Regions from separate parts of the Desulfosporosinus meridiei DSM 13257 genome, predicted to be linked through region 1. Evidence: riboswitches for the same ligand, from Rfam matches in the RefSeq annotation. Region 1 holds a riboswitch; each other region holds the start of a gene.
The links. A riboswitch is a leader RNA that binds a small molecule or an ion and turns the genes downstream of it on or off. The one in region 1 is predicted to bind S-adenosylmethionine.

Region 1 (10,042 bases):
TTTAAAGCAGTAAATCGCGATTGGGTTATAACCTATGCTAATCAGGCTATGGTTAAAGCTCGGGAGGACAATGGCCTTGATGGCAATCTTGTCGGTGCTGATTACTGGGAAGTTCATAAAGACTCCAATCCAAGAATTAATGAAGCTTGTTTAAAAGTGATGAATGATGGTGTTCCAACTAGGTTTGAGACTTATGCTTACACAATAGGAAAATGGACAGAAGTCAGTATTTATCCAACAGCAAGCGGAATCTCAATCTTTCTTCGGAATATTGAGGCAAGACGAAAGATGGAAAAGGCTATCGAGGACGAACATCGCCGCCTTTATTCACTATTTAACAGTTTTCCGGGGCTAATCTATCTTCAAGAAGAAAATCATAAAATACGCTATGCTAACCATAGCTTTCAAGCAAAGTTTGGTTCATGTATCGACAAGCATTGCTATGAAGTAATAGTAGGATTGCCGGGTCCCTGCCATGACTGCATTTCTGAGGTGATTTTAAACAATCTTACCCCAATGTGGAGGGAAATGGTCTCTGATAGTCGCATATATGAGGTTTATTCTCAACCTTTTATTGATGCTGATGGATCGAGGTTAGTTTTTAAAGTGCTAATTGATGTTACAGACAGAAGGAGTGCTGATCGAGAGTTAGCACGTTTGGAAAGGCTTAATATGGTCGGTGAAATGGCTGCCGGCATTGCTCATGAGGTTAGAAATCCCCTTACGACTGTGCGCGGGTTTTTACAGTTGCTCCAATCTAAAGAGGAAACCTCAGCTTATCACGATTACTTTCAGCTGATGACCGATGAACTAGATCGGGCAAATTTGATCCTAACTGATTTTTTAAGTTTGGCCAGAGATAAGTCGGTGGAATTCGAGCCTATTAATATTTCCAATATCGTGAGAACCCTGGCACCTCTTTTAAACTCAGATGCATTTAATCAAGATAAAACAATAGTCCTTGAATTAGAAGAGGTTCCCGATCTTCTTGGAAATGGGAACGAACTGAGGCAGTTGATTTTGAACTTGGCCAGAAATGGATTGGAAGCTACTCCGGCAGGCACGACTTTGACCATAAGTTCTTCGGTTCAAGAAAAGTGCATTGTGCTTAAAGTCAGAGATCAGGGTCGTGGAGTTGATCCGGAAATCCTTGATAGATTAGGCACCCCATTCTTAACTACTAAAGAAAGTGGCACCGGACTAGGCCTTGCAATATGCCAAAGCATAGCTGTTCGTCATAAAGCCTCCATTAATTTTGATTCACAGGGTACAGGTACAACTGTTATTGTGAAATTCCCCATAAACTAAGAAAAGCCACCCCAGACGGGGTGGCTTTCAATATAGGCGCGAGGGTTCTGGCATCTGTCCCTACATAATCAGAACAAACATTAAAATGCTGGAACAATAGAACCTTTGTATTTGTCTTCGATGAACTTTTTAACCTCGGGGGAGGTCAGAGCTTTAGCAAGTTTCTGTAAAGCAGGGTCGTCTTTGCGGCTGTCTTTGACAACAAGGATATTTGCATAAGGAGATTCTTTGTCTTCCATAATGATGGAATCATTAAGAGGGTTGAGCCCGCCTTCTAAAGCGTAATTGGTATTAATTACTGCAGCAATAATCTTAGGATCTTGGAGTACTCTAGGAAGCTGTGGGGCATCAAGAGGAGTGACTTTCAGTTGTTTTGGGTTGTCTTGAATATCATTGACGGTTCCCTTAATTCCCACGCCGTCTTTTAGTTTGATAATACCTGCTTTGGAAAGGAGAGCAAGAGCGCGGCCGCCGTTTGAGGGGTCATTAGGAATGGCAATGGTATCTCCGTTTTTCAGCTCATCAAGCTTGGATATTTTTTTAGAGTAGACGCCCATTGGTTCAATGTGAACGTTGGCAATTGAGACATTCTTTAAGGAATGATCGGCATTAAAAGAGTCTAGATAGGGAGTATGTTGAAAGAAGTTTGCGTCGATATCTCCAGAATCTAAATCTAAGTTAGGGCGGACATAATCGGTGTAACTAACAATCTCCAGTTCGACACCTTCTTTGAGCAGTGCGGGCTTAATAAATTCTAGGATTTCAGCATGAGGAATTGGGGTTGCACCAACTTTAAGTACTTTGGCAGAAGGTGTATCAGATCCGGTTTTGGGAGCTTCGGTTTTACTGCCGCAGCCTGAGAGTATGAGAGAAAAGGTGACTAAAACAGTGGCTAAAAGGGTCAAATAGCGGTGGTTCTTAATTCTTGACATTTTTTTCTCCTCCAATTTGTTTAGTTTTTGCCATAGCTGGGAATGACAGATCTTGTTGCTTGAATCCGGATAACTTGGGTAGTCACGAACCTAATTAGTAAGCTTGCGTGCCAGGGTTGTTCCTAGGGATTGTATAATCTGAACAATCACGACGAGAATGATGACAGTGACAATCATGACATCGGTTCGAAAACGGTTATAGCCATATTGAATGGCTAAGTCCCCTAATCCGCCTCCGCCAACGGTACCGGCCATAGCGGTGTAACCGATGACACTAATCGTCGTGATGGCGACGCCTAGAATCAGTGAAGCTTTCGCTTCAGGAAGAAGAACCTTTTGAATAATTTGTTTAGGAGAGGCCCCCATTGACAGTGCTGCCTCGATCACACCGTAGGGAACTTCTTTAAGAGAGGTTTCCACTACACGGGCGACAAATGGAGCGGTGGAGATCACAAGCGGAACGATAGCTGCTGTTGTGCCAACAGAAGTTCCGATTATTGAGCGGGTAAAGGGGATTAAAGCTACCAATAGAATAATGAATGGAGCAGAACGGAGTATGTTGATGACGGTTCCTAAAGTTCGCTCTACCCATGGGTTGGGTAAAATATGGCCTGGCGATGAGACGACCAAAATAATCCCTAAAGGTAGTCCAATCAGGTAAGCGAGTACAGTCGAGGCGAAAACCATATAAAGGGTTTCCCCTGTAGCAGGTATAATCAGCTGTAATAGAAGATCCCCTACTGAACCAGGGAAAAGACTTCCCACATTAAAGCTCACGTTTAATCACCTCCACTTTTAAATCTCTGGATGTCAAATAGTGATGAGCTTCCTTGAGTTGTTCAGGACTTCCTTGAAGCTCAAGGGTTAATGTGCCAAAAAGTGTGGATCTTAAATGATCGATGCTTCCATAGAGGATGTTAGCTCGAACTTCACAGGTTCTAAGCAAATCAGTGATAATTGGATCAGAAGCACGTGTGCCAAGGAATTGAATGCGAACAATTTCTGAGTCTGGGTGAGTTGCCAGTTCCTTCAATAGGTCCGCGGGAAGTTCATTTGGAAAAACTGTCGAGACAAATTGACGAGCGATGTCCGACTGAGGTTTTATAAACACAGACTCGACAGGGCCATTTTCCACGATGTGGGCTGCGTGAATAACTGCTACATGGGTACAGATTTCTTTGACAACTTTCATTTCGTGAGTAATCATAACGATCGTTAAACCAAGTTTTTGATTAATATCACGAAGTAGGTTCAAGATGGAAAGGGTGGTTTGTGGGTCTAAGGCAGAAGTTGCCTCGTCGCACAAAAGAACTTGTGGCTTTGTGGCGAGAGCACGAGCAATACCGACTCGTTGTTTTTGACCACCGCTTAACTGCCCGGGGTAAGCCGTTGCTTTATCTTCCAGACCTACCAGATGAAGAAGCTCTTTAACCCGTATTGAGATCTCAGTTTTAGGTACTCCGGCAATTTCTAAAGGGAAGGCAATATTTTCAGATACTGTTCGAGATTGAAGAAGATAGAAGTGTTGAAAAATCATACCGATATTCTGGCGCGCTTTCCTAAGTTCTTTACTTGAAAGAGCGGTCAATTCTTGCCCGGCAACAATGATTTTGCCGCTTGAAGGTTTCTCAAGTAGATTTAAGCAACGGACAAGGGTGCTTTTTCCGGCGCCGCTCAATCCGATTATGCCATAAATTGTTCCGGGTAATATGTTTAAAGATACATTATCAAGAGCCATGACTTGTCCCTGAGGGGACGAGTATTTCTTAACTAGTTGTTTAATCTGAATCACATGTGCACCTCCTACAATCTTTCTGGACGCTTATTCCCTGGTATTTATACATAACAAAACTCCGCGAAGAAAACCCGCGGAGTACCATTCGGTTTTCCTCTTATCTCCCAGATTTCTCTGCAGGAGTTAGCACCGTGCATCTAAGCCGGTTGCCGGGTTTCATCGGGCCAGTCCCTCCACCTACTCTGAATAAGAGTCTTTTATGAGGTTTTATTACATTAGTGTACTATGGAATGTCTATATATTAGCATAGAGAAGATGAGGTTTGCAATAGGGATATTGGAGGAAATTATTGAAAAGAACTTGACAATATGGCAACGCTTTAATAGATTAAAGGAGAACAGTGATTACTGTTTTACTGAGGAGGGGTATGCCGTGTCAAGTGATGAGCGTTTACAGAATCCCTTAAACGATGCTCTAGTTGAAGCAGTTCTGCTATTAAAAAACAAAGAAGAGTGTTATCGGTTCTTTGAAGATATTGCAACAGTTGCAGAGATTAAAGCCCTGGCCCAACGCCTTGAAGTTGCTAAGATGTTGCAAAAGAACGAGACCTATACTGCAATTACGGAAGTGACGGGAGCAAGTACCGCGACAATAAGCCGGGTAAAACGTTGCTTGAATTTTGGAGCAGACGGATATCAACTTATATTACGACGTTTAAAGGAACAAAGTGAAAAATAGGTGCAGGTGAAGGAGAGTCATAATGCTTAGAACAAATTTAGGTTTACGTATTCCAAAAGGGATGCGGGATTTGCTTCCTGAAGAAATCTCAGTCCAAGAGGGTTTAGAGGAAAGAATTCTAGAGCTATTTAAGCAATGGTCGTATCAAAAGGTATTAACCCCTACCCTAGAGTATTCTGCTTGTGTTCAACCAGATGTTGAACAAGAGGATTCATTATATAAATTCTTTGACCGGGAAGGGCATATACTGACTCTTCGACCAGAGCTAACGATACCTATTGCGCGACTTGTAAGCACACGCATGCGTGGCGGCGAATTTCCATTACGCTTATGTTATGGTGCAGATGTTTATCGGAACTCCAACGTCAGACACAGGGAATTTCGACAAGTAGGAGTTGAACTTGTGGGGTCTGACCAAGAGCTTGCCGATGCAGAAGTGATTGCTCTGGCAGTTGAGGCGATGGCTGGCTTAGGTTTGAAAAATTACCAGTTTAACCTGGGACATATGGGTATCTTTGCTGGGCTTATGCTGGAAACGGGAATTGAAAAAGAGCTGCAAGCTAAGCTGGAAGAGGTGTTAGCTCGTAAAGATATGGTTGGTGTGGAAAGCTGTGTCAGACAAAGTGGTTTACCAGAACGTGTCCAGGAGCTATTACTTCGCCTGCCCCATTTTCGTGGAGGGGAGGAGATTCTCGATGAAGTCCTGGGTTGGAGTGAGCAACCCGCAATTCAGCACGCTGTAGAAAGCTTAAGAAAGATCTACCAATACTTAGAGGATTTTGGAGTTCAAGCAAATGTATCCTTAGATTTAGGTATATTACGAGGCTTCTCATATTACACCGGAGCCGTTTTTGAAGGGTATGTACCAGGAATAGGTTTTCCCGTGGTAGAAGGGGGACGTTACGATGATTTATACGCGGACTTTGGCGTTCCACAACCGGCAACTGGTTTTGCTATACACCTGGGTAATTTGTTAGAACAATTTCCAATTCCGGTGGTAGAGGGTGCAGATATTTTAGTTTATGGATCAGATGCTAAGGAAATCATTCGTAGGTGCCGGGAACTTAGAGCTCAGGGCAAACGAGTGGAGATGTCTCTTGGAGTCTTGGGGGACGAGAAGGCAAAGTCAATGGCTCTCCAAAAGAGTATCAAAGAGATTTTGCGCGTTTAATATTTGTATAAGGCAATTTACCCCAGGCTCTAGAGGGGAATGTCCACCTGACCAAAGAATACTATTATGTAGGTAATGATATATAATAGTTTAATAGGAATACACTAGAAAATGGGGTGTAACAGTGCGAAAACTTGCGGTCCTTACAGGTGGAGGAGACTGCCCTGGACTTAATGCGGTGATTCGGGCAATTGCTAAAAGCGCTCAGGGATACGGAATAGAAGTATTAGGAATTAGAGATGGCTTTCGAGGTGCGGTAGAAGGGGATTTTGTACCCCTTGCGTTGAAGGATGTTTCAGGAATTTTACCTCGAGGAGGTACGATTCTGGGTACTACGAATAGAGACAATCCTTTTGCTTATCAAACCAAACTAAATGGAGTCAATCAAGCTGTAGATCGTTCAGATAATGTGATTCGTAATTTTAAGAAACAAGGGATTGACGCATTGTTAGCCATCGGTGGGGATGGGAGTTTGAATATCGCTTTGAAATTTGTGCATAAGGGCCTTAAAGTGATCGGGATTCCTAAAACCATTGACAACGATTTAATGGCTACTGATCAGACTTTCGGTTTTCAAACAGCGGTGGATACAGCCCAAGAAGCCTTAGATCGCTTACATACTACTGCTGAATCTCATCATAGGGTCATGGTACTCGAAGTAATGGGACGTTACGCCGGCTGGATTGCTCTGTATGCTGGGGTCGCCGGAGGTGCAGATGTGATCCTCATTCCGGAGATCCCCTATAACCTTAATCGAGTTGCCTTAAGCATTCAGAAAAGGGCCAAGCAAGGTAAAAAATTTAGCATTATCGTCGCAGCGGAAGGTGCTAAGCCCTTGGGGGGCGAAATGGTAGTCGAACGCCTGATGGAGGGACGAGTTGACCCGATTAAACTAGGAGGAATTGGTGCCAAAATAGGTCATGATCTTGAAGAACATTATGGAATGGAAACCCGAGTTACCGTTCTTGGACACCTCCAACGTGGAGGCTCCCCCAATGCCTATGACAGAGTTCTTTCGACTCGCTATGGAGCGGCTGCTGTAGACGCCGCCCTGGAAGGGGAATTTGGAATTATGGTTGCGCTTCAAGGAAGGGAGATTGTGCGAGTTCCACTTCAGGAGGCTGTTAACCAAATTAAACTTGTCCCACTTAACGATCCATTATTGTTAGCGGCACGCACTCTTGGAATGGAACTGGGAGATTAACCTTTTCGAAGGGGGAAATGAATATGAGTGATAAATTATCTTTAGATCAGCTTGAAAAGTTCATTGATGAAACCTGCGACTTTTTAAGAGGGGATAAGGATGCTGAGGAATTCGAAGAATATGTACTGGCAATTCTTTTTTTGAAGCGCTTAAATGATCGATTTAATTTAGACCGAGAAATAAGGCGTGAAAAACTTGTGCTAAAAGGATTGTCAGAGAGTCAAATAAGTAAAGATTTAGAGCAACGAGAATCCTATCGTTTATTTGTACCGACTATGGCGCGTTGGGATGTAGTAAAACAAGAAAAGCAGGATTTAGGTTCGTATTTGATGAAAGCTTTTGCCGAGATTGATGATAAGAATCGTGGCTGCCTTGGTCTGTTGAACACTATTGATTTTATGAAGACCACAGAAACAGGTGAAAGATATATGACTAATGCGATTCTAGCTGAACTGATGAGGCGTTTTGAGGAAATTAACTTAGCGGATGATCACTTGGCCTTCTAAATTATTCAGTAAAAATGTAAATTGTCCAGAGGACAGGGGCTCTGTTTTTGAACAGAGCTTCTGTCCTCGTGTTTTCTTAATTGATCTCCAAGATATCTGAGGATTTAAACTATTTTTATTTATGCTGAAGGGGTTGCCAGAGCAAACAGAGATTGATATAATTAATATATTAATACTTTAACTAACTAAAGCGTTAAAACAATACAACGTTTCTTATGCTACAGGATTTTGAGAGGGGATACCTTGGTGGATAAAGATTTTTTAACGATCGCTTTACCAAAAGGAAAGTTGTTAATTGATTCGACTCAATTGTTGAGTAAGGTTGGGATAGAGTGTGGTCATGTTAACGAGGATTCACGAAAGCTCTTCTATGATTTGCCAGACAATAAAGTTAAGATAATAATCTGCCGGCCAACAGATATTCCTACTTATGTTGAATATGGGGCTGCAGACCTTGGATTCGTGGGCAAGGATACTTTACTTGAGGAAAACAAGGACGTAGCGGAATTATTAGACCTAAGATTTGGTTACTGTCGTTTTGTAGTAGCAATGTTGGAGACAAGTGTCCCTCCAAAACTCCCCAGCGGAGAGTATGATTTAAGTCTTTTGAATCATCAAAGGGTAGCAACAAAGTTTCCCCGGGTAACAGAGTCATTTTTTAGTAGTATTGGTATGCAGGTAACTCCAATTAAACTGCATGGCAATATGGAACTAGCGCCTTGTGTCGATTTGTCAGAAATGATTGTTGATATCGTTTCCACCGGAAAAACTCTTCGGGAAAACCACTTGGTTGAAGTAGCTCCGATTCTTGAAGCAACAACTCGCTTAATTGCTAATCGTGTGGCCTATCGAATGAAATACGAGCGAATTAGAGATTTAGTAGAAGCTTTAAGAGGATATCTTCAAGCTGAAGTTTCCGCAAAATAGGGCCATGGTCCATTGATTAAGGGAGGTATAAATATTTAATGAGGATTGAGAATCTAAATGAACTTGATTTAAACCGACTTACCCGAAAATCCTATGGAGATGATGAAACACTTGAGCAACGTGTTGCAGAAATAATCAAGTTGGTTCAGAAGGATGGGGAAGAGGCAATCTATAAACTGACCGAGGAATTTGATCATGTGAACTTGCGTCAAAGTGGTTTGCAGGTCACAGCTGAGGAGATTCAAGAGGCCTATAATAACGTAAGTGAGAATTATTTACGGGCCCTTCGAACTGCTAAAGCAAATATTCTGAGCTATCATGAAAAGCAAAAAAGAACCTCCTGGCTGGAGCCGAATTTAGATGGAAGCGTGCTTGGACAGCTCTTACTCCCGCTCAAGCGAGTGGGTATTTATGTTCCTGGAGGTACAGCTTCCTATCCATCGTCGGTTTTGATGAATGCACTCCCCGCTGTCGTAGCCGGAGTTGAAGAAATCGTGATGGTAAGTCCTCCAAGGACAGACGGAACTCTTCTGCCGGAGGTTTTGGTCGCTGCGGCTGAAGCAGGGGTAACTGAAGTATACAAAGTCGGTGGAGCTCAAGGGATTGCTGCTTTAGCCTATGGTACAGAGACTATCTTTCCGGTTGATAAGATAACAGGACCAGGGAATATCTACGTGACTTTGGCCAAAAAGCAAGTCTTCGGAACAGTGGATATAGACATGCTGGCGGGGCCGAGTGAGATCTTAATTCTAGTGGATGAGACCGGACGTCCGGAAGAATTAGCGGCGGATTTACTCTCGCAGGCGGAGCACGATAGGCTCGCCTCAGCAATCTTAGTTTCATCCAATCAAGAAATACTGGAAAAAACTATCGCTGCTGTGGAGAGGCAGCTCGAAGACCTACCTCGTGCGGAGATTGCCCGAGCGTCTTGGGAGACATACGGAGCCGCGGTTCTGGTCTCCAGTCTCCAAGAGGGAATGGATTTGGCCAATAAAATTGCTCCAGAGCATTTTGAGCTTGTAGTAGAGGAGCCATTTTCTTGGTTAGGCCAGGTTCGTAATGTCGGTGCTGTCTTTCTGGGGAGGTATTCTCCGGAACCTGTCGGAGATTACTTTGCAGGCCCAAACCATGTCCTACCGACTGGAGGTTCGGCGCGTTTTTATTCTCCTTTAAATGTAGATATGTTTATGAAGAAAGTAAGTGTCATTGGCTATTCTGAAACGGCCTTAAAGAGAGATGCTCAGCAGATCGCCTTACTCGCTCGCAGCGAAGGGCTGGAAGCCCACGCCCGTGCTGTAGAAGCTAGGTTTAAGGACTAAGAACCTGAAGGAGATGTTTTCAATGGAATCTCGGTTAAACAACCTTGACATATATGTTCGGCCAGCAGTCCTAGAGCTCGTTCCCTATGAAACGAAATACCTACCGGAGTGTATAAAGCTAGATGCTAATGAAAACCCATTTCCGTGGCCGGCCAAAATGAAGGAAGCACTGCTCTCTGAGAAATTTGATTTTAACCGTTAT
Region 2 (10,042 bases), 490 kb from region 1:
GCGGTAATGCTCCCACCAGAGGAGACTATTTGCCGGGCTGGAACCAAAGGGTATTAAATCCGAACTAATTCTATATAACTTGATCTGATTTTTTATATTATAGTCAATCATTGTGTCTAAAGACTTGAGATTGTTTTCAATTAACTCGTACAATTTATCGTTAGTAATATTTTTGAGTAGACAACTTTTAATTTGTGTATTTAGCACTCCGGTGGTTAAAGACGCATATCCAATGCTCATAGAATTTATTCCTTCCTTCAGCTTAGAACTGATTCGAATACTAAGATAAATCAAAAAGACGTAATAGGATTTTAAAATAAAACTAGAATCCTAGAAAAAGTCTAGGATTTAGTATTATCAATGATGTCCATTTTTAAGAGTATAGATGCAACATGATTGGTGTAAATCCACTAACTGAAGCCCGATGTTCAGCTTTATGAATGAGTTCACTAAAACAAGTTGTTCAGAAGTAACATAAAGTAACTTCATACTCCGCTCCTAAATAGACTAAAAAGGGAGGGTTTTGAAGTGAAAGTATGTATCGATCCAGGTCATGGCGGATACGATCCAGGTGCTGTAGGAAACGGAATGAAAGAAAAAGAATTAACTCTGGATATTTGCCTAAAACTAAAGCCTTTACTCGAGTACAATGGTATAAGTGTCGTACTAACACGTGATGGAGATTATGCTGCAGGACATTACGAGAATGATCAAAAAAGGGATTTGGGTGCTAGAGTTACCAGTGCGGAATCAGAAAAAGTGGATTTATTTGTATCAATCCATATAAATGCCGGTGGAGGTACAGGTGTAGAGGTTTTCGTTATTGATACTGGCGGAAGAGCTGAAATTGCAGCCTATAAGGTGTTGTCCTATCTTGTCCAGGTAGGTGAATGGAGAAATCGCGGGGTTAAAACGCAAAATGTGATGGTGCTTAGAGAAACGAGCATGCCGGCTATTTTGACCGAAAATGGGTTTATTGATAAGGATGAGGATATAGCTAAGTTGAAGGAAACTAGTTTTCGTCAGGCACTTGCGGTAGCTCATGCCAAAGGAATTTGTGAGTATTTTGGTATCGTCTATAAAGAGCCAATTGCGTCACAACCAATTCCAGATGTTCTCTACCGTGTAATTCTAGATGGAAAGCAGACGATGGCATTAAGTACTCAAGAGAGTGCTATAAATCAAGTGAAAATAGCTGTCGACAACGGTCTAGCTACTAAGGGAGTTGTACAACGAACAACCGACAGTGTTAATGTATTTGAGTATAGAACTGACCAAGATAGCTCAAAAACTCTGATTATGGGTGAAGAAGCTATATCTGTTGAGCAGTGTAAGCAATTTCTGTTAAAATACAATCCTGAAGCTCCTGATATTATTCCTTTCTACAAGAAGAATGGTGAGCTACTTGGCATAAGATGGGGTTATGCGGTAGCCCAAATGATAAAGGAAACCGGTTATCTCAAATTTGGTGGGATTGTAAAGCCTGAACAAAATAACTTTGGTGGCATTGGAGCAGTTGGAAATGGGGTTTCAGGAGCAATATTTTCTTCACAAGAAAAGGGGGTGCTGGCCCACTTAGAGCATCTTTATGCATACGCGTCAACAGAGCCGTTACCGAGTGGAGTTGAAATGGTAGATCCTCGCTTTGGCTTAGTAACGAGAGGAAGTTGTCAAAACTGGGAAGATCTCAACGGTCGCTGGGCCGTACCAGGGGATGGATACGGCGAGAGTATTATAGGATTATACCAACAAATGACTAAGGAGATTGTCTCAGATAGTGAGGAAGTATCAATCATAAAGAAGATATCCAAAATAATATCTAATTATTTAAAAGGCAAATAGTTACTTTTGATAAGCATAAAGTTTATCAATGAATGTAGTCCGATCAAAAAGGCTAGGCAGCTAATATTGCCGAGCCTTTTTGCTAATCAGGCAGAATTTTAGATTTAATAGTTGTAAAGAATTTTGTTAGGTCTTTCTTCTTGGCTTAACTTAGAGTCTACTTGGTTTTTATTAAATATCATTGTTCAGTATTCACCAAAGAACTAAACATGTTATAATTGCTGGGTTGATTAGCTATTTGTATCAAGCAGAATAGAGGATGCGAGATGTTTCATTCATACTTAGGGGAAATTGCAGCACTTGTAACGGCTATATGCTGGACCATTACGGCCGTTGCATTTGAGTCGGCAGGAAAACGAGTGGGGTCAATATCTGTAAACTTAATTCGACTAGTAATGGCCCTATTTTTAATTTCAATCTTCAATCTTTTTACTCGCGGACTGTTGCTTCCCATGGACGCATCTAGTTCAACTTGGTTCTGGTTATTTATTTCTGGAACCATTGGGTTTGTGATTGGTGATTTGTTTTTATTTCAAGCGTTTGTATTGATTGGTTCACGCTTATCAATGTTGATTATGTCGGCAGTCCCACCGATTACAGCAATAACAGGTTTTATCATGATGGGGGAAAGAATTTCTTGGCTGGGGATTACAGGCATGGTTCTAACTGTTAGTGGGATTGCCTTAGTGATTTTAACGAGAAACCCAGATAGTGACATGGTGGGATTTTCCTATCCTGTGAAAGGGATAATCTATGCATTTATTGGTGCTTTAGGTCAAGCCTTTGGACTTGTTTTTAGCAAGTTTGGTATGGGTTCTTACAACCCCTTTGCGGCTACTCAAATTAGAATTATCGCAGCTATTATTGGCTTTACTCTTGTTATTACGATAACGAAAAAATGGAGAAGTGTATACTTAGCAATGATAGATACGGAAGCTTTGAAATACATCTCAGTAGGTTCACTATTCGGTCCGTTTATAGGAGTATCATTAGGTCTGTTAGCCGTTCAACATGCTCCTACGGGGATTGTTTCAACGATCACTTCTATTACACCGATACTTATTATTCCAATGTCGATTTTCATTTTTAAAGAAAAAGTCTTTTTGAGGGAGATAATTGGAGCGATTATAACTCTTGGAGGAGTTTCTCTGTTATTTATAAAATAAACTTGTAGTTATAAGTTTAAAGGCCTTTTCAGCTAACGGATAAACATATTTGTGAATATTATAATAAAGGGCTAAAAACATATAGACACTTTTCTCTGGGGAAGCTATAATAAAGTTACTTGCAAGTACAGGATTAAGAGAGCAAAGAGGCTCTAAAAGGGCGTTTTATATAAACGCTTTTTTAGAGCCTCTTTATGTTCTCGAGTACATAGCTTTTGGGCGGTGATAGTCTAATCCAAATAAGCTATGAATTATGCTGTTGTTTGATGCTATGGTGATCACAAGTTGCCACAAATCTGATGTTAATAGTTATTATTAGTACATATTTGAGACAAGGGGGTTTCATAATGACAACTTTAGATACTGGGGATATATCATTCCTAGTTGTTTGTACTCTATTAGTTTTTCTGATGACACCTGGTCTAGCACTATTCTATGGAGGAATGGTTAGAAAAAGAAACGTTCTTTCAATCATGATGCAAAGCTATGCAGCTATGGGGATAGTCACAGTAATTTGGGTATTATTCGGCTACTCATTAGCTTTTGGATCAGATTACGGTCATATTATTGGTGGTCTTGACTGGTTGGGACTTAAGGGAGTTGGTCTCTCACCTAACCCTGATTATGCTCCAACTATCCCACATTTATTATTCTTTTTGTTCCAACTAATGTTTGCCATTATCACTCCGGCAGTTATAAGTGGAGCAACTGCAGAGCGCATGCGTTTTACGGCATTTGTACTTTTTATAATTTTCTGGAGCACATTTGTCTATATACCTTTAGCCCATTGGGTCTGGGGTGTTGGCGGCTGGATGCGTAATTTAGGAGTGCTTGATTTTGCAGGCGGCACTGTTGTGGAAGTAGCTTCCGGTGTATCCGGCTTGGTAGCAGCTTATGTTTTAGGTAAGCGCTTAAAGATTGGGTATGAATGGAACATTCCTCATCATATGCCTAATGTTCTCTTTGGTGGGGGGCTATTATGGTTCGGTTGGTTTGGATTTAATTCGGGAGGAGCAATGGGTGCAAATGGTGTGGCGGTGCTTGCCTTAGGTACAACACAAATTGCAGGGGCAGCTGGAATGATTGGCTGGGCTATGCTCGAATGGCTTCATCGTCGTCAAATTACAGTTTTTGGCGCGGTCAGTGGGATTATCTCTGCGCTTGTGGCTATCACCCCGGCAGCAGGTTATGTTTCAACAGTCAGTGCACTACTTATAGGGTTTGTTGCAGGTGGAATCTGCTATTTAGCAGTTAGTATTTTAAAAGCAAAATTAGGATATGATGATGCTTTAGATGTTTTTGGAATCCACGGAGTTGGAGGGACTTGGGGCACCATTGCAACAGGAATATTTGCCGACTTAAGCCTTAATCCCCAAGGCAAAAATGGTTGGATTAATGGGGGTGGTTTTGAACCCGTATTAATCCAGTTATCTGCAGTTATAGCTACTTATCTATTTGTAGGGATAATGACATTCGTTATCTTGAAGGGTATTGCCATAATAACTCCTCTTAGAGCAAGCGATGAGGAGCAAGTCAATGGCTTAGATTTAACTCAGCATAGAGAAAAGGCCTATCCTGATTTTGAATTAAGTGAAAATGTTTATATATAGGAACTATTAATTGGATTTTAGAGGGCAGCATCACCATGTTCGCCAGTTCGAATGCGGACAGCATCTGCTACGTCATACACAAAAATTTTACCATCACCAAATTCACCTGTTTTTGATGTTTTGATAATAGCTGCAATAACTTCATCTACTTTATTAGATGAAACTACAGCTTCCAACTTTATCTTTGGTAAGAGTCGAGTAACAATTTCTTGACCCCGGTATATTTGAGTATAGCCCTTCTGATTTCCGAACCCTGAGACATTAGAGACGGTCATCCCATTTACACCAAGGTCTGATAGAACAACCTTTACGTCATTCAGTTTTTCAGGTCGTATAATAGCTTCAATTTTCTTCATAGTACCACCTTTATTTAAGTATTTTTAACAAAATCAGTTAATCCATTCCATTATATCAGATAGCATTCTTATATTACATCATTATAAACCAGAAGCCGGGCTCATGCCCGGCTTTGTGGGGTTTTTTTCTTAAAAGGGGAGTTTTTACCCCTATCAGGTTTCCCAGTTTGTGCTTTATCTGTTGTTCTATTTGACATATCCTACCTCCTGGCATTTTTATTCATAGGAAATTCAATATAATTTTAACCCTTATAAGTTGTTTCCTGATCTTTTCCGTAGTCAGTTCTTCCATCTTGATCCGGTTGATGACTATATGGCAAATCTTCACGTTTGGGGAATTTCCTTTTGATTAGCTGAGACTGATCCTGGTTCATATAATTCCTCCCTTAACGTTGGAATACGTTTAGAATACCCTATGAATAAATAATTATGTCCAAGTTCAGATTAGATTTTCCCAACGTATTTAAAATCCTTTAAGATTCCGGTCATTCCAGGTTTCCAGTAGGCTGGAACTCCTTGGCCAGTCATCTCTTCATAAATCAGCCCCTGAATAATGCGAATGACCTCTTCAATGTTGCGTCCTACTTCAGGTGGATAGAGACAAGAATACTTGACTTTCCCACTAGGAGATATGATAAAGGTCGCTCTGTAGGGTATTCCTAATTCTTTTCTGAGGACTCCGTACTGATTTGAAATGAAATGAGATCGATCTGTTAATAAAGGATACCAAACCGTACGTGCAGAGGGGGATGTTTCTGCGAAAATCTTATGAGAATAGACGCTGTCTGTGCTAATTGCTAACACTTGAACACCAAGTTTTTGAAGTGTCTCCTTCTGAGCAGCCACGGCTGCTAATTCAGTCGGTCAAACAAAAGTAAAATCACTGGCATAGAAGATGAGGAGAATCCATTGACCAATAAAATCATTTAGATGAATGGTCACTTTTTTTCCTCTTACATATGCCTCTGTTTCAAAATCCGGTGCTAGTTGTTCTGGACAAATCATGCTAAAACCTCCCCGAAAAACATTTGATTTACTTTATGCTCTCGAGGTATATCTTGACATGATTGTAGGAATCATCTCTTCTTTTAACAGCGGTATTGTAAACAATAAACAAAAAGAGATCTCCTTAGAAATAAAAAGGAGATCAAAGAAGAGGACTAACTACATGAAGAAAAATGAAATAACTTACCACTAGTATATGTAGGAATATGTCGATTATATTATGTTTTATTTATGAAATATTTTACAATTCTGCGAATAAATTAATTCTGTATAAGAATACGTGCAAAAGACTATAAAGACTTGTAAAGAATTATATTGACAGGGTATCAGTGAAATGTTAGACTCAGCATAATGAGTTGAATATATGCTCTTATCCGGAGTGGTGGAGGGACTAGCCCTATGAAACCCGGCAACCAGCTTAATACACGCTAAGACGAAACTGGCGTGGACAAAGCATGGTGCTAATTCTTGCAGGATTAATTTCCTGGCAGATAAGAGGAGTGTCGAATAAACGAGATTTTGACCTCTTCTATCACAGAAGAGGTCTTTTCTATATAGTAACCAGTTTAATCTAATTGTCCTATTAGCAAGCAATATTTTCCTCATAAGGCAAAAACACTTGATATTTTAGTTCAGCTTATCCAAGGGATAGGTGCGAACTTGAACTTCGAACCTGATTTTGGTAAATAGTCTTAGGCTAAAGTCAGTGGGTAACACGTAACAAATCTGGAGGTGGAGAGTCATGAGTGTTGAAAAAACGTATGCAGAGATTAATTCGAAAATCAGGGAAGGCAAAGCAGTGGTTGTGACTGCCGAGGAGCTTATTACTCTTGTAGAGGAAAAAGGTCTTTCCAAAGCAGCGCAAGAGGTTGATGTTGTAACTACTGGCACATTCGCTCCGATGTGTTCCTCAGGTGCCTTTTTAAGTTTTGGACACACAAAACCACGAATGAAAATGCAAAAAGTTTGGCTGAACGGAGTATCCGCTTATACGGGTATCGCAGCTGTTGACGCTTATATTGGGGCAACAGAGATGCACGAAGACGATCCGTTGAACAGCAATTATCCGGGTGAATTTCGATATGGAGGAGGGCATGTTATCGCTGACCTCGTTGCTCGCAAACCTGTCCAACTAAAGGCCTTAGCATATGGTACTGACTGTTATCCGCGCAGAAACCTTGAAACAACCATTACACTGGATGACATCAATGAGGCTATTTTGTTTAATCCTCGAAATTGTTATCAAAACTATAATTGCGCTGTCAATTTAACCAATCGCACGATTTACACCTATATGGGAATGATCAAACCACAAATGGGGAATGCCAACTATTCAACATCAGGGCAACTTAGCCCTCTATTGAAAGACCCCCATTTTAAGACAATCGGAGTTGGTACGAAGATTTTCCTTGGCGGTGGGATTGGTTATGTCGCGTGGAATGGTACGCAACACTTTCCCTCAATGATTGACGCCGATGGAAAGGAACTTGGGAGTGCAGGTGGAACCCTTGCTCTTACAGGGGATCTGAAGCAGATGAGCCCGCGTTGGCTTGTTGGTACAAGTTATCTAGGCTATGGGGCAACACTTAGTGTAGGAGTTGGTATTCCAATCCCAATTTTAAATGAGGAAATTGCTCGCTACGCTGCTAAAAAAGATGAGGAGCTATTTGCTCCTATTGTAGATTACGGAGAAGCATATCCATCATTTACACCGGGAAATCTGGGATATGCCAGCTATGCAGATCTTAAGAGTGGTAAGATTATTGTCAACGGCAAAGAAGTACCTACGGCACCTTTGTCTAGCATGCCTAGAGCTCGCGAAATTGCTGCAACCTTAAAAGGGTGGATTAAGAAGGGAGACTTCCAGTTGACTGAACCGGTTAAAAATCTCCCATCACCTGCTGATGGCTTTATTGCGCACAGTATAAAGGAGGATTGATTATATGTCGCCGAAGAGAATAGTGCTGCGTTTTGGTACGGATATTTCGGTAAAGCCCATTGTATACCGACTCGTAAAGGATTATGATTTAGTGGTCAATATTGTGAAAGCCGATGTTAATCCCAAAAAAGAAGGTACAATGATTTTAGAAGTTACGGGAGATCAAAGTGAAAACGGGCTAAACTATTTGCGTGATCTGGGGGTTTCAGTGCAAAACCTCAATCAGGAAATCGTGCGCAATGAAGATAAATGTGTCATGTGTGGAGCTTGTACAGGAGTTTGCCCGACGGGAGCCTTATATATGGAGCGGCCATCTATGGAAGTGCGCTTTGATGGGGATCAATGTGTTTTTTGCCAGCTTTGTGTGAAAGTCTGCCCAATGTGGGCGATGGAGGTTCGTCTATAATTGAATTATACGGAACGAAGTTATCGGCAGCAGCACCGCCAGGAGGATTTAGTTCATTTTCAGCTCGGTATTAATGAGACTGATCTTGATATTGGTATTAGAAAAGAACGCTTTTCTCCTGAGTTAGTTAAATGGGTCGAAGAAACCATTCGAGCTTGCCGAAAACCTCTTGAAGACTATATTCAAAAAGATGAGGATTTCGTGAGGTCACTAACCCCTTATACAGTTTCTCAAGATGCCCCTCCTATTGTTCAAACTATGGCAGAGGCTGGACGACTTGCAGGGGTTGGGCCGATGGCTGCAGTTGCCGGTGCTGTAGCAGAATGGGTTGGCAAAGCAATTGCTAGACGATCCAGGGATGTAATCGTGGAAAACGGTGGAGATATTTTCATGCGAACTAGCCGGATTCGCAAAGTGGGAGTTTTTGCCGGGGATTCGCCTCTTTCTAATCAGATAGCTATTGAGGTTAGACCTAGTCAAACACCGTTAGGAATATGTACGTCTTCTGGTAAGGTAGGCCATTCTTTAAGCTTTGGCAAAGCTGATGCTGTAGTAGTCCTTTCTCCTTCTGTCCCTTTGGCAGATGCAGTAGCTACTGCTACCGGAAACTATATCCAAACAACGGATGATCTAGAAAAAGCTCTAGAGTTTGCTTCGAGGATAAATGGGGTTACAGGTATCCTTCTCATTAAAGATGATCGCCTAGCGGCATGGGGTAGTATAAAGCTTTTACCGGTTAATGCTGGAACATTAGTTAAAGATTAAATATTACAGTGCCTTCAGATAGTTACAGAGAAACTATATCTGAAGGCACAATTTGTTAGAATCCTGATTTGTTGTTGTTTTTTGGGCTCTCGTTGAATTAAAGGATCCCCAACAAGGCGTGCTTTAGAAGAAGGGTTTTAGCTTTATGCTAGGCTTTAGTTATAGTTTTATATTAAAGGAAAAGAAAGAAACCTCCCCGTCGGGAGGTTTAAAGTTTTTGCGCTAATGTCTTAAATTTCTTTTATATAACTGGTACAACACAAATTTAGCATGAATTGAGGAAGGAATCAATGCCCAGTTTTTAGGAGTTCTTATAAAAAGCAGTAAATTTGTTGAGTCAACATAAAATTTTATGTAACTAGCAGAACTTGGATGAAATTTTGGATATTTATAGAGGAGAAATCGGATGGATAGAGAAATTATTATAAAGAGGTGATACAAACTGAAAATTGCGAAGCCTTTAAGACTTTTAATAATGGTTTTCTTATGTTTAGTTTTATTGGGCTGCGGTGTTCAATCAGTGGTTGGGCCTGTTTCAAATCAAACTGTCCAACAAAGTGCTGAGGAGATATCAAAATTGTCCCGGTCAGTGGAACCAAAGGCCTCTGTCCCGAAATCGGTTACTTTAGTGGCAACAGGGGATATTTTAATGCACAATACACAAATTTGGTCTGGGCAACAGGCCGATGGATCTTACAATTTCAAGCATTTTTTTTCTTCGGTTAAACCCTTATTAGAATACGGAGATTATACCTCCGCGAATTTTGAAGCAGCTATGGCTGGAGGCGAATCTGGGTATACGGGTTATCCCAAGTTTAATAGCCCGGATGAAGTTGCAACCACTTTGAAAAATGCAGGATATGACCTTATTGTTACCTCGAATAATCATATTCTAGATAGAGGGTATTCAGGGGCCATACGAACCATGAGGGTCTTACGAAATGCTGGTTTAG
Region 3 (10,042 bases), 310 kb from region 1:
AGGTTATTCTTCATTTTTGAGTTAGTTTTGCCGATAATAAATCCTAAATTCTCTTCGAAAATGTGAATTCCTCCTCAATTAATATTGTCACAACAATATTTTTGTTTATCAAATATTGTTGTGACAATTATCTTTGTAGTCTATCACCCTTAATGAAAGTAAGCAAGAGATTGAAGAGAAGGAGATCCTTGTAAGAAATCGTTTGAACTATATAAAAGGCAATCCCCTAACAAGGTTTCGTTAGGGGAGGCCAAACTTTTTGGCGTGAATAGTTCTTTATGAAGCTAATTAACGAATACCGGTATTTGAGGAAGAAGATTTGCTAATCTCAATTAACTTTACTATCCCCCAGGCAATAATAGCGTATACAATCATGGCAATAATGGTGGTTGGCTCTAAAATTGACTGAGTTTCAATTCCTTTGGTAACAGCAGGTGGGAAAATACCATTAAAGGGAACTAAGAAGGCTTGAGATACTGAATATATAAATGAAACAAAGGGGCTTTTTGGATTTGCTCCCAGAAGCTTAAAAACTAGGCGGAAGGCAAATAAGACCTCCAGGACACCTAAGATATAATAAACAATATTCTTAGCCTTTAAATAATCGGGGTTAGTTTTTATATCCGTACCTTCGTTCATTAGGAACCCTCCAATAATCAGTTTTATAGTGTTTTTAGCTTTCCATTTTTAAATACTTACTATTACATATAGAGTAGATTTACTGAAAAAAATATGAAGTAGACGATAACACTACCCCATTGACTTGGTATACAAACAAGTAGAACCAGTACATAAATAGGGTGTTTAATGGGCAAAATTTTTTTAGTAATGATAGAAGGGAGATAGGAAATGACGGAAACTATCCAAGAGAGAACTGAAGGGCGATTGAGTTACCATGACTCAGTAGAAGAGATGATGCCGCGTATCCGTGAGGATGGAATGTCTAATGTCTTTGACCGCTGGGTACAGCAGGAGAAAATCCGTTGTAAATTTTGTTTGCAAGGATTAACCTGTCAACAATGTTCTCAAGGTCCCTGTCGCATTAGTGAAAAAGGAGGGCAGGATAAAGGGGTCTGTGGCATTGGCCCAGATGCTATGGCTATGAGAAAACTGCTTCTCCAAAACATAATGGGAGCAGGAACTTATAGCCATCATGCTTATGAAGCATTTAGAACTTTACGGGCAACGGGAGAAGGAAAAACCCCTTTTAAAGTTACAGATGTTAATAAGCTTAAATGGATGTGTGAAAAACTTGGACTCAATACGAATCAGGATACTAACCAGATGGCCATACAATTAGCAGATCTGCTTAATACCCAAATGAGTATTGGAGCGGATGAACCTAATCTGATGGTTGAAGCCTTTGCTCCTAAAAAACGCAAACAGGTATGGAAAGATCTACATATCTATCCTGCTGGGGTTAACCATGAAGAACAAAATTCGGTTGCCAGCTGCTTGACTAATGTTGATGGGGATCATGTTTCTTTGGCCCTTAAAGCAATGCGCTTAGGCTTGGCCACCATTTATAATGCTCAGATCGGTTTGGAAATGACCCAAGATATCTTGTTCGGTACCCCTAAACCTCATGAGGTCAATGTTGATTTAGGAATTATGGATCCGGACTATGTCAACATTGTCTTTAATGGGCATCAGCCTTGGCCAGGTGTTGCCACCATTCAAAAGGCTAAAATGCCGGAAATTCAAGCAAGAGCGAAAGCAGCCGGCGCTAAAGGACTTAGAGTGGTGGGATCTATTGAAACAGGACAAGAACTGGTGCAAAGATTTGGCATGGACGAGGTATTTGTCGGCATGATGGGGAATTGGCTGACCATTGAGCCTCTCTTGGCAACAGGAACAGTGGATGTCTTAGCTATGGATGAAAACTGTTCTCCGCCAGCTATAGACATGTATGCCGAGCAATATCAAATTTCCTTGGTCAGCGTCAGTACAATTATCGGTGTCCCTGGGCTCCAACATAAGATCCCCTATCATCCGGAACAAGTGGATACAATGGTTGATCAACTTATTGAGATTGCTATTGAGAACTTCAAAAAGCGAAAAGGGAAGGTTACACCAAAGGTTCCGCAAATAACCCAAAAAGCAATGGCCGGATTTTCCACTGAAGCTGTTTTGGAGGCCCTAGGCAATAAGCTCGATCCGCTTGTGGATGTGATTGCAGCCGGGAAAATAAAAGGTGTTGTAGCCTTGGTCAGTTGTTCGACAATAAGAAATGGCCCTCAGGATTGGAACACAATCAACTTGGCTAAAGAACTGATTAAGAGAGATATCCTGGTGGTTGCCGGAGGGTGTGGAAATCACGCTTTAGAGGTCGCGGGGCTGTGCAACATGGATGCTGTTAAACAGGCCGGTGCCGGGCTAAGCGAAATTTGCGGTGCCTTAAAAATCCCTCCCGTGCTAAGCTTCGGAACATGTACGGATACAGGGAGAATTTCCATGCTCGTTACGGCATTAGCAGACCATCTGGATGTTGACGTACCTCAACTGCCCATTGCGGTCACTGCCCCGGAATGGATGGAGCAGAAAGCGACCATTGATGGAATTTTTGCAGTAGCCTATGGAGCCTATACTCATCTATCCCCAACACCCTTTGTCACCGGTGCTCCTCAACTTGTCCAATTACTGACCCAAGATGTGGAGGGATTGACCGGAGGAAAGGTTGCTCTCGGAGATGACCCTGTAGAAGTGGCCAATAATATTGAAGCGCATATAGTGTCTAAGCGGAAAGGTTTGGGGTTAAGCTCCTAACCCAGCGGCCAGGTAAAATAAACTCCTCGACTTCGTGTTAAAACGATGGCGAGGAGTTTTAGCTTAGATGTGACAAAGGGATAAGCATTAATTCTAGGTTGTTTAACGTGCCCCTAAATCGTAGGGGGTCTCTTGATAGACGTAGTAATTCAGCCAGTTTTGAAAAAGCAAGTTAGTATGGGAACGCCAGTTATGAATAGGGGTTTTGGTGGGGTCATCCTTGGGAAAATATGCTTTAGGCAAAGCTATAGATAACCCCTTGGCGATGTCCCGGTCGTACTCCTCCTTTAAAGTTAAGGTATCGTACTCTGAGTGCCCTGTTACAAATACTTGCCGTCCATCTTTGGAGACAACAAGGTAAAGACCTGCTTCACTCGATTCTGATAGAATTTCTAATTCAGGGTGTGCTTCAAGGTCTGAGCGCCTAACTTCTGTATGACGAGAGTGGGGAACATAAAATTCATCATCAAAACCACGGAGGAGCTGCATGCCGTTTAGGCCGCTTTTGTTGACATTATGCCTGAAGATCCCGAACATTTTCTCAGCCAGAGGGTACTTAGGAATTCCGTAGTGATGATATAGACCGGCCTGAGCTGCCCAGCAAATGTGAATCGTTGAAGTTACATGAGTAGTTGTCCAGTCGAGAATAGTTTGGAATTCTTCCCAGTAAGTTACCTCCTCAAAGTCTAAGTGCTCCACCGGTGCTCCGGTTATAATCATGCCGTCAAACTTTTGGGCCTTGATCTCACTAAAACTTTTATAGAATGAATCTAGATGCTCTTGGGCGGTATTTTTAGAGACATGGCTTTCGATATGCAAAAGTACAATGTCTACTTGTAAAGGCGAATTGCCCAGTAATCTTAATAGCTGTATTTCAGTAGCCTGTTTAAGAGGCATGAGGTTGAGGATTACAATTTTCAAAGGACGGATATCTTGGTGAAAGGCGCGTTCTTCTCCCATGACGAAGATGTTTTCTTGGTGTAAAATATTAAGTGCCGGCAGATTCTCAGGTATTTTGATAGGCATAAGATAACTCCTTTCAGGCGCGAGGGTTGATGGGGAAGTTCAAAGCTTAATAACTATCCCATCAGCGGTTGGCGCAATTTATATTAGAAAAAGATCAAAACCTTCTAGTAAATAAAAGGATCGTTTCTAAGTTGCGTGCCCCAAGTTGCTGGGACTTTCCTAAGGGCAAAGTGTTAGGGACGCTGACTTGCCAGGAGGGCCTGATCTAAATCATCCAACAGGTCAGCAATTGTCTCGATTCCAATGGACAGTCTGATCATATCCGGTGAGACCCCTGCGCTGCGTTGGGATTCTTCATCAAGCTGTTGATGAGTGGTGCTGGCCGGATGAATGACTAAGGATTTAGCATCCCCGATATTAGCTAAGTGAGAGAAGAGTTGAAGGTTGTTAATGAATTTTTTTCCTTCGTTAAGGCCGCCTTTGAGGCCGAAGGTAAAGATTGATCCCGACCCTCTGGGTAGATATTTTTTAGCAAGTGTATGGTAGGGGCTCTTTTTAAGACCAGGATAGTTCACCCAAGTTACTAATTCATGCTGATCTAAGAATTCTGCTACTTTTTGGGCGTTTTCAACATGACGTTCCATACGCAAGGGAAGCGTTTCTAATCCTTGCAGGAATAGGAAGGCGTTAAAGGGAGAGAGGCAGGCTCCTGTATCTCTAAGCAGGGAGACTCTAGCCTTTGTAATATAAGCGGCATTTCCACAGGCTTCTGTAAAGACAATATCGTGGTAACTGGGATCGGGTTGGCTAAGCCCCGGGAACTTTCCGTTGTTCCAGTTGAATTTTCCGGAGTCGATAATCGCTCCTCCGATTGAAGTACCGTGTCCGCCAATAAATTTTGTTGCTGAATGAACTACAATGTCTGCTCCGTGTTCGATGGGGCGACATAAATAAGGTGAGGCAAAGGTGTTGTCAACAATTAGGGGAATGCCGTTCTCGTGAGCGATATCGGAAATTATCTCTAGATCCGCAATGTTAATAAGCGGATTCCCGATGGTTTCAGTATATAGAGCCTTGGTTTTAGCCGTGATTTTTGAGCGATATTCCTCCGGTTTGTCAACATCTACGAAATGAACCTTGATGCCCAGTTTGGCGAATGTGTAGTTGAACAACGTGAAAGTACCGCCGTAAAGAGAGCTGGAAGCAACTATCTCGTCTCCGGCTTGAACAATATTTAAAAGGGCATAGGTAATTGCAGCTTGGCCGGAAGCAGTAGCGAGAGCGCCGATACCTCCTTCCAGAAGAGCTAGGCGTTGTTCGAAAACATCTTGGGTAGGATTCGTAATTCGAGTGTAAATATTGCCGGATTCTTTGAGAGCAAATAAATTGGCTGCATGATCAGTGTCATTGAAGACAAAGGAAGATGTCTGGTAGATTGGAACAGCCCTCGAATTTGTGGCGGAATCAGGGCTTTGCCCTCCATGTAAGGAAATTGTTTCGATACCCAGTTGTCGTTTTTCAGTCATGCTAACTCCTCCTTAATAAATAGAAACGACCACTTCAAGAGAAGCGGTCGTATATTATTTACACGCTACTCTCATCTCTCAGAACCTAAGGTTCTGCTGGAATTAGCACCTTATAGCTTACGCTATCGGTTGCCGGGCATCATCGGGCCAGTCCCTCCGCCACTCTTGATAAGAGAATTCAATATTTAATTGTCTTACTTGGAATATAGCTTACTATAAAACAAAAAATAATTCGTGTCAACAGAGGGCTGTCTGCCAATTTGTGACAAAAAATTATTGAGAAAGGCAAGCTAGGCACAGACTGAACTGTAGACACGGAAATTCAGCCAAGAGGATCGCTTCCGAGTCTAGAAGGGCTTAGAATAAACGAGCTAGGTTTACTCCTAAAGCAACTCCGGAAAAACCAACGACAATGCTGAGTATGACATACAATCCGGCTGTGATTAAACTTCCCCCTTCAAGTAAGGAAATTACTTCAAAACCAAATGTGGAGAAAGTGGTAAAGGCCCCCAAAAAACCAACACCAATTCCCAAACGCCAGAAAGGACTTACATTAAGTCGTTCAACAAATAATATATGCAAGAAACCCAGGAGAAAGGCTCCCGAGATATTTATAAGAAAGGTGTGCAGGGGAAAGCTGCTATTCCATTTGTTGGAGATCCATACTCCAAGACTATAGCGGGAGAGGGCACCGAGAGCCCCTCCCACAGCAATGACTAAGGCAGTTTGCATTGTTTTCAACCTCTAATTCTGAAAATTTAGGATCAACGAATAAAAATTTAGATCAGTAAAGGGAATCAACTAGAATCTTATATATAATAATATATTGGTTGAGTGTTAACCACAAGGAGTTAAAGCCTGAATAGTTTCAAACGTCAAGGTTAGATGGTCTGTGTAAGTTGGCTGACGTTGTGAAATTTTGAGAAAAGAAGTATTATTATACAAAAACTACAAAATAAAAGTTTTGGCATAAATTAAACAGTTTTAAAAATAAGAGGGTGTAATCGTGATTATTGATCCATTGAGAATTTTCGTTACTATAGTTGAGAACAAACATTCTTCTCTTGCAGCTGAAGAACTTTATTTAACTCACCCGGATGTGAATTCTCAGATTCAAAGTTTAGAAGAGGAATTAGGCTCAAAGCTTATAGATAATACATCGAAGCATTTAACCCTTACGCAGTCCGGTGAAATTTACTATGGATATGCAAAGCAAATATTGCTTTTGCAGGATAAGGCCAAACAGGAAATCAAGCAGTTATCGAATGTGGTTACAGGGGATTTAAGGGTTGGAGCGAGTTATACCATTGGAGAATATATTCTACCCTCTGTAGTGGCAGAATTTGCAGCCAGATATCCAAAAGTAGAGATTGATACCGCTATTGCTAATACGCAAGAGATAATTCATGCAGTACAAGAAAACTATTTAGACATTGCTCTTGTCGAAGGAGAAGTCGATAATTCAGATATTATGATTCGTCCAATCATGGAGGATGAAATTATTTTAGTAGTACCTAATCAACATCCTTTGGCAAGGCTCCCTATAGTTACTTCGGAGCATCTCCAAGACCAAGTATGGATTCTTAGAGAAAGTGGTTCAGGAACTCGTGCGTTCAGTGATAAGCTTATAAAAGAATGGGGAATAGAGGTTAGGAAAACCTATGTTTTTGGAAGTGGTCAAGCAGTTAAACAGGCTGTAACAGCAGGTTTAGGAATCGCCTTAGTCTCCCGTTGTATTGTAAAAAAAGAGTTGAATGCCAAGGAATTGAAGTCAATCAGAATTAAAGGAAAGCGATTAACCCGTTCTTTTTATTTAATCGGGTCTAAAGACCAAGAAACGGCCTCAGAGGCTATAAAGGCTTTTATGGAACACCTATTTGCCCTAGAGGCTACTTCGTGGAAGAAAATCGGAAAGAAAGGTCTGGATATTTAAACCCACAGGGTATTTTTGCTGAGGATATAAGAATAAGTCTGAGAGTGGTAGAGAGGAAGGGTGACAAATATGAAAGATGTTGTTGAATTAGTTTTTCATCCAACACCATCTATCGAACGTCTTTACTTAGAATTGACCAACCGATGTAATTTGTCATGTGAAATGTGTTATCGTCAAAAGTGGCAGGAACCTTTGGGAGACATGTCTAAAGAAATGCTGAATTCAATTGCGCAAGAGGCAACTCAATTCCCGGATCTTAAAGAAGTAATCCTTGGCGGAATTGGAGAACCCACAATTGCCTATAATTTTCGTCAAGCAATAGAACTTTTCTCTTCCCGGTATGAAGTGACTGTAACCACAAATGGAACTACCTTGGACACAGAATTGATTGACTTTCTCGTTTCTCATAAAGTAGCAAGGATTGTTTTGTCGATTGACACAACTGATGTAGATACATTTGATACAATTCGTCATCAAAATATTCAAGGGATTTTAGAGAGCACACGTTATATTGCTGAGCAAAGACCTCAGGGAGGGCCGGAGATAGTATGGGAATTTGTTGTCATGAAGAATACTCTCCCTTTTTTAGTGGAAACAGTTCGACAAGCGGGACAATTGGGAGTAACCAGGATTTTTGTTTCTCATGTTATTCCTATGAGAGAAGAAATGATCTCAGAGACTCTTTATGGTCCTACAAAGTCCACGGAAGTAGATAAGTTTTTTCAAGCAGCTTTAATAGCAGGTTTGACCAGAGGGGTAGAGGTGGTCCTGCCGAAAAGTGAGATAACTACGGAACGGTACTGCAAATTCATAGAAACTCAAAGTGCCGTCGTGCGTTGGGATGGTCATGTATCCTCCTGTTATCGTTTTTTGCACTCCTACCCGGAATATGTTTTTGGGAGATATAAGCAGATTGAAGCTCATAGTTTTGGATCTCTCCAAGAGAAATCCTTGCTTGAAATCTGGACTTCTCTTGAATTCATGAGATATCGCTATAATGTTCATCATAGTGAATATGCTTCATGTCCGGATTGTAAGTGGGTTGAAGGGTGTGATATGGTTCTCCGGTCAGATATGGATTGTCTAGGCCATGCCCCGTCTTGTGGGGATTGTCTTTGGGGACGAGGGATAAGTGTTTGTCCTTAAGTTCATCTGGAAAGTTGGTCTTTAGAACCCGGATCTTGCGGTTGAACGTCAATATCTTTTATGTCCACTGCCTCGTTACTCACCACGACTAATCCAGTGTTGCCGGTAAGTTGTGGATCATAAATCATCGTGTAGGATTTATCAACTTGACGGGCTAATTTTATATACTTATCAATCAATTGAGGGCTCAGAGTGCCATTTATAAGCATTTTTGAGCTCTTTTCGTGTTTCAATGCTTCCTCTATTTCAGTATAAACAAATGTGTCAGCAACTTGTTTTTTGGTTAAGCGTCGAATAATGCGCTCGCGAAATTCACCCAGGTAGTTCAGCTTCTCGTCGCGTTTTAATTCTGGTGCCCCATGTATACCTAGAGATATTCTTTGTAAGGTCAGATCCTGATCGACTGAGGGCAGAGTATCATTATAAGTATCAGATTCCATGGAGACTCCTCCTTTGAGTGTGATACTGATATGATCTGCCTTTATCTTGAGGATATACATTAGGGGTTTATATGATACGACAGGTTGCATTTATAGTCTAAAAGTTGCCTTAAGACGGTTAGTCTCCAGGAGTAAACCGAAGGCCTCTTCTATGGCATTAACAACTAAATCAGCGGATAAAAGAGCCTGCACAGAGGCACCTTCGCCGCCAATGACAGCAATCCCTAATTGGGCTTGCTGAAGCATTAATTGATCATTTGCTCCATTCCCGATGGCCACAACTTCACGAGGCCTAAAGCTTAGAACATAATCCCCCTTTTCTTTAATGTGTTCTGCGCTTTCTAATACTTTAACCTGTACGGGCAACCCTTCACATTGTTGGAGGACGGAACCAAAGGTGTCTGAGGTAATAATATGGATCTCTAGATAAGGTGATAAGCGCTTAAGATTTTCTTGAACAGAATCCAACATTCTACCATCTAAGGCTAAAGTGCCATTATAGTCTAAGACTAGAATTTCCAGATTAATATTTCCACGACCGGGTATATACGTTTGAATCATAAGATCGTCTCCTATCTGAATATCATTAACTTATCCATGGGAAACATGGGTCTTTTGCTTTGATTGTACCACTAATATGATTGTGATAATTGTCTTACTTTGAAAAATAGTAATTGGATCTATCCGTGACAATGCCATATTAAAAAGGTAGAATAAAAGGAAGAGAGAATAAATACTGAGCGGAAAATGGAGGAGAGTATGGAACTGATTTTTATTATTATAGGGATAAATGTAGTCTACGTATCCTTATACACTCTGCGGACGATTTTCGTAATTAAAGGGCAGAAAGGCTTAGCGTCCGCTCTATCCATAGTTGAGGTTTTCGTTTATATGACAGGGCTGGGAATAGTTCTGCAAAACCTTGATAATCACTGGAATCTAGCAGCCTATTGTATCGGTTACGGTCTAGGAGTCTATACTGGAAGTCGGATTGAAGAGTATTTAGCCCTAGGTTATGTTACTGTTCAAGTAACAGTGGATTGCGTTGAAATAGAAATACCTACAAAGCTCAGAGAATACGGCTATGGTGTAACTTCTTGGTTAGCTGATGGCAAGGATGGACAACGTCTCATGATGCAAGTCCTGGCAAAGAGGAGTAATGAACGTAAATTAATTGACATTCTTGATAAACTTTGTCCTAAAGCCTTTGTTGTCTCTTACGAACCTAAAAACTTTAAGGGTGGATTTTGGAAAAAAAGAATGCC

Region 2: it holds a riboswitch for S-adenosylmethionine, as region 1 does, so the genes downstream of both, DESMER_RS01520 (homocysteine biosynthesis protein) here and DESMER_RS03635 (methionine ABC transporter ATP-binding protein) in region 1, are expected to answer to the same signal.
Region 3: it holds a riboswitch for S-adenosylmethionine, as region 1 does, so the genes downstream of both, DESMER_RS02190 (homocysteine synthase) here and DESMER_RS03635 (methionine ABC transporter ATP-binding protein) in region 1, are expected to answer to the same signal.

Annotation. Positions count from the first base shown of each region.
Region 1 is NC_018515.1:780,200-790,241, forward strand. It holds gene DESMER_RS03620 (ATP-binding protein) at 1-1,308, shown strand, start outside; gene DESMER_RS03625 (MetQ/NlpA family ABC transporter substrate-binding protein) at 1,389-2,240, opposite strand; gene DESMER_RS03630 (methionine ABC transporter permease) at 2,331-3,017, opposite strand; gene DESMER_RS03635 (methionine ABC transporter ATP-binding protein) at 3,007-4,032, opposite strand; SAM riboswitch class I at 4,130-4,228, opposite strand; gene DESMER_RS03640 (YerC/YecD family TrpR-related protein) at 4,408-4,713, shown strand; gene hisZ (ATP phosphoribosyltransferase regulatory subunit) at 4,736-5,884, shown strand; gene DESMER_RS03650 (6-phosphofructokinase) at 6,009-7,088, shown strand; gene DESMER_RS03655 (type I restriction-modification system subunit M N-terminal domain-containing protein) at 7,112-7,594, shown strand; gene hisG (ATP phosphoribosyltransferase) at 7,841-8,521, shown strand; gene hisD (histidinol dehydrogenase) at 8,560-9,840, shown strand; gene hisC (histidinol-phosphate transaminase) at 9,863-10,042, shown strand, end outside.
Region 2 is NC_018515.1:289,601-299,642, forward strand. It holds gene uvsE (UV DNA damage repair endonuclease UvsE) at 1-240, opposite strand, end outside; gene DESMER_RS01490 (N-acetylmuramoyl-L-alanine amidase) at 529-1,842, shown strand; gene DESMER_RS01495 (DMT family transporter) at 2,109-3,008, shown strand; gene DESMER_RS01500 (ammonium transporter) at 3,356-4,618, shown strand; gene DESMER_RS01505 (P-II family nitrogen regulator) at 4,636-4,974, opposite strand; gene DESMER_RS24610 (hypothetical protein) at 5,217-5,348, opposite strand; gene DESMER_RS01510 (peroxiredoxin) at 5,419-5,979, opposite strand; SAM riboswitch class I at 6,347-6,477, shown strand; gene DESMER_RS01520 (homocysteine biosynthesis protein) at 6,722-7,918, shown strand; gene DESMER_RS01525 (NIL domain-containing protein) at 7,923-8,324, shown strand; gene DESMER_RS01530 (UPF0280 family protein) at 8,325-9,089, shown strand; gene DESMER_RS01535 (CapA family protein) at 9,667-10,042, shown strand, end outside.
Region 3 is NC_018515.1:470,668-480,709, forward strand. It holds gene DESMER_RS02170 (MarR family winged helix-turn-helix transcriptional regulator) at 1-14, opposite strand, end outside; gene DESMER_RS02175 (YggT family protein) at 289-639, opposite strand; gene cooS (anaerobic carbon-monoxide dehydrogenase catalytic subunit) at 850-2,766, shown strand; gene metA (homoserine O-acetyltransferase MetA) at 2,869-3,792, opposite strand; gene DESMER_RS02190 (homocysteine synthase) at 3,966-5,258, opposite strand; SAM riboswitch class I at 5,327-5,433, opposite strand; gene crcB (fluoride efflux transporter CrcB) at 5,616-5,990, opposite strand; gene DESMER_RS02200 (LysR family transcriptional regulator) at 6,265-7,191, shown strand; gene DESMER_RS02205 (radical SAM/SPASM domain-containing protein) at 7,261-8,337, shown strand; gene DESMER_RS02210 (YueI family protein) at 8,340-8,777, opposite strand; gene DESMER_RS02215 (HAD family hydrolase) at 8,868-9,338, opposite strand; gene DESMER_RS02220 (DUF2179 domain-containing protein) at 9,525-10,042, shown strand, end outside.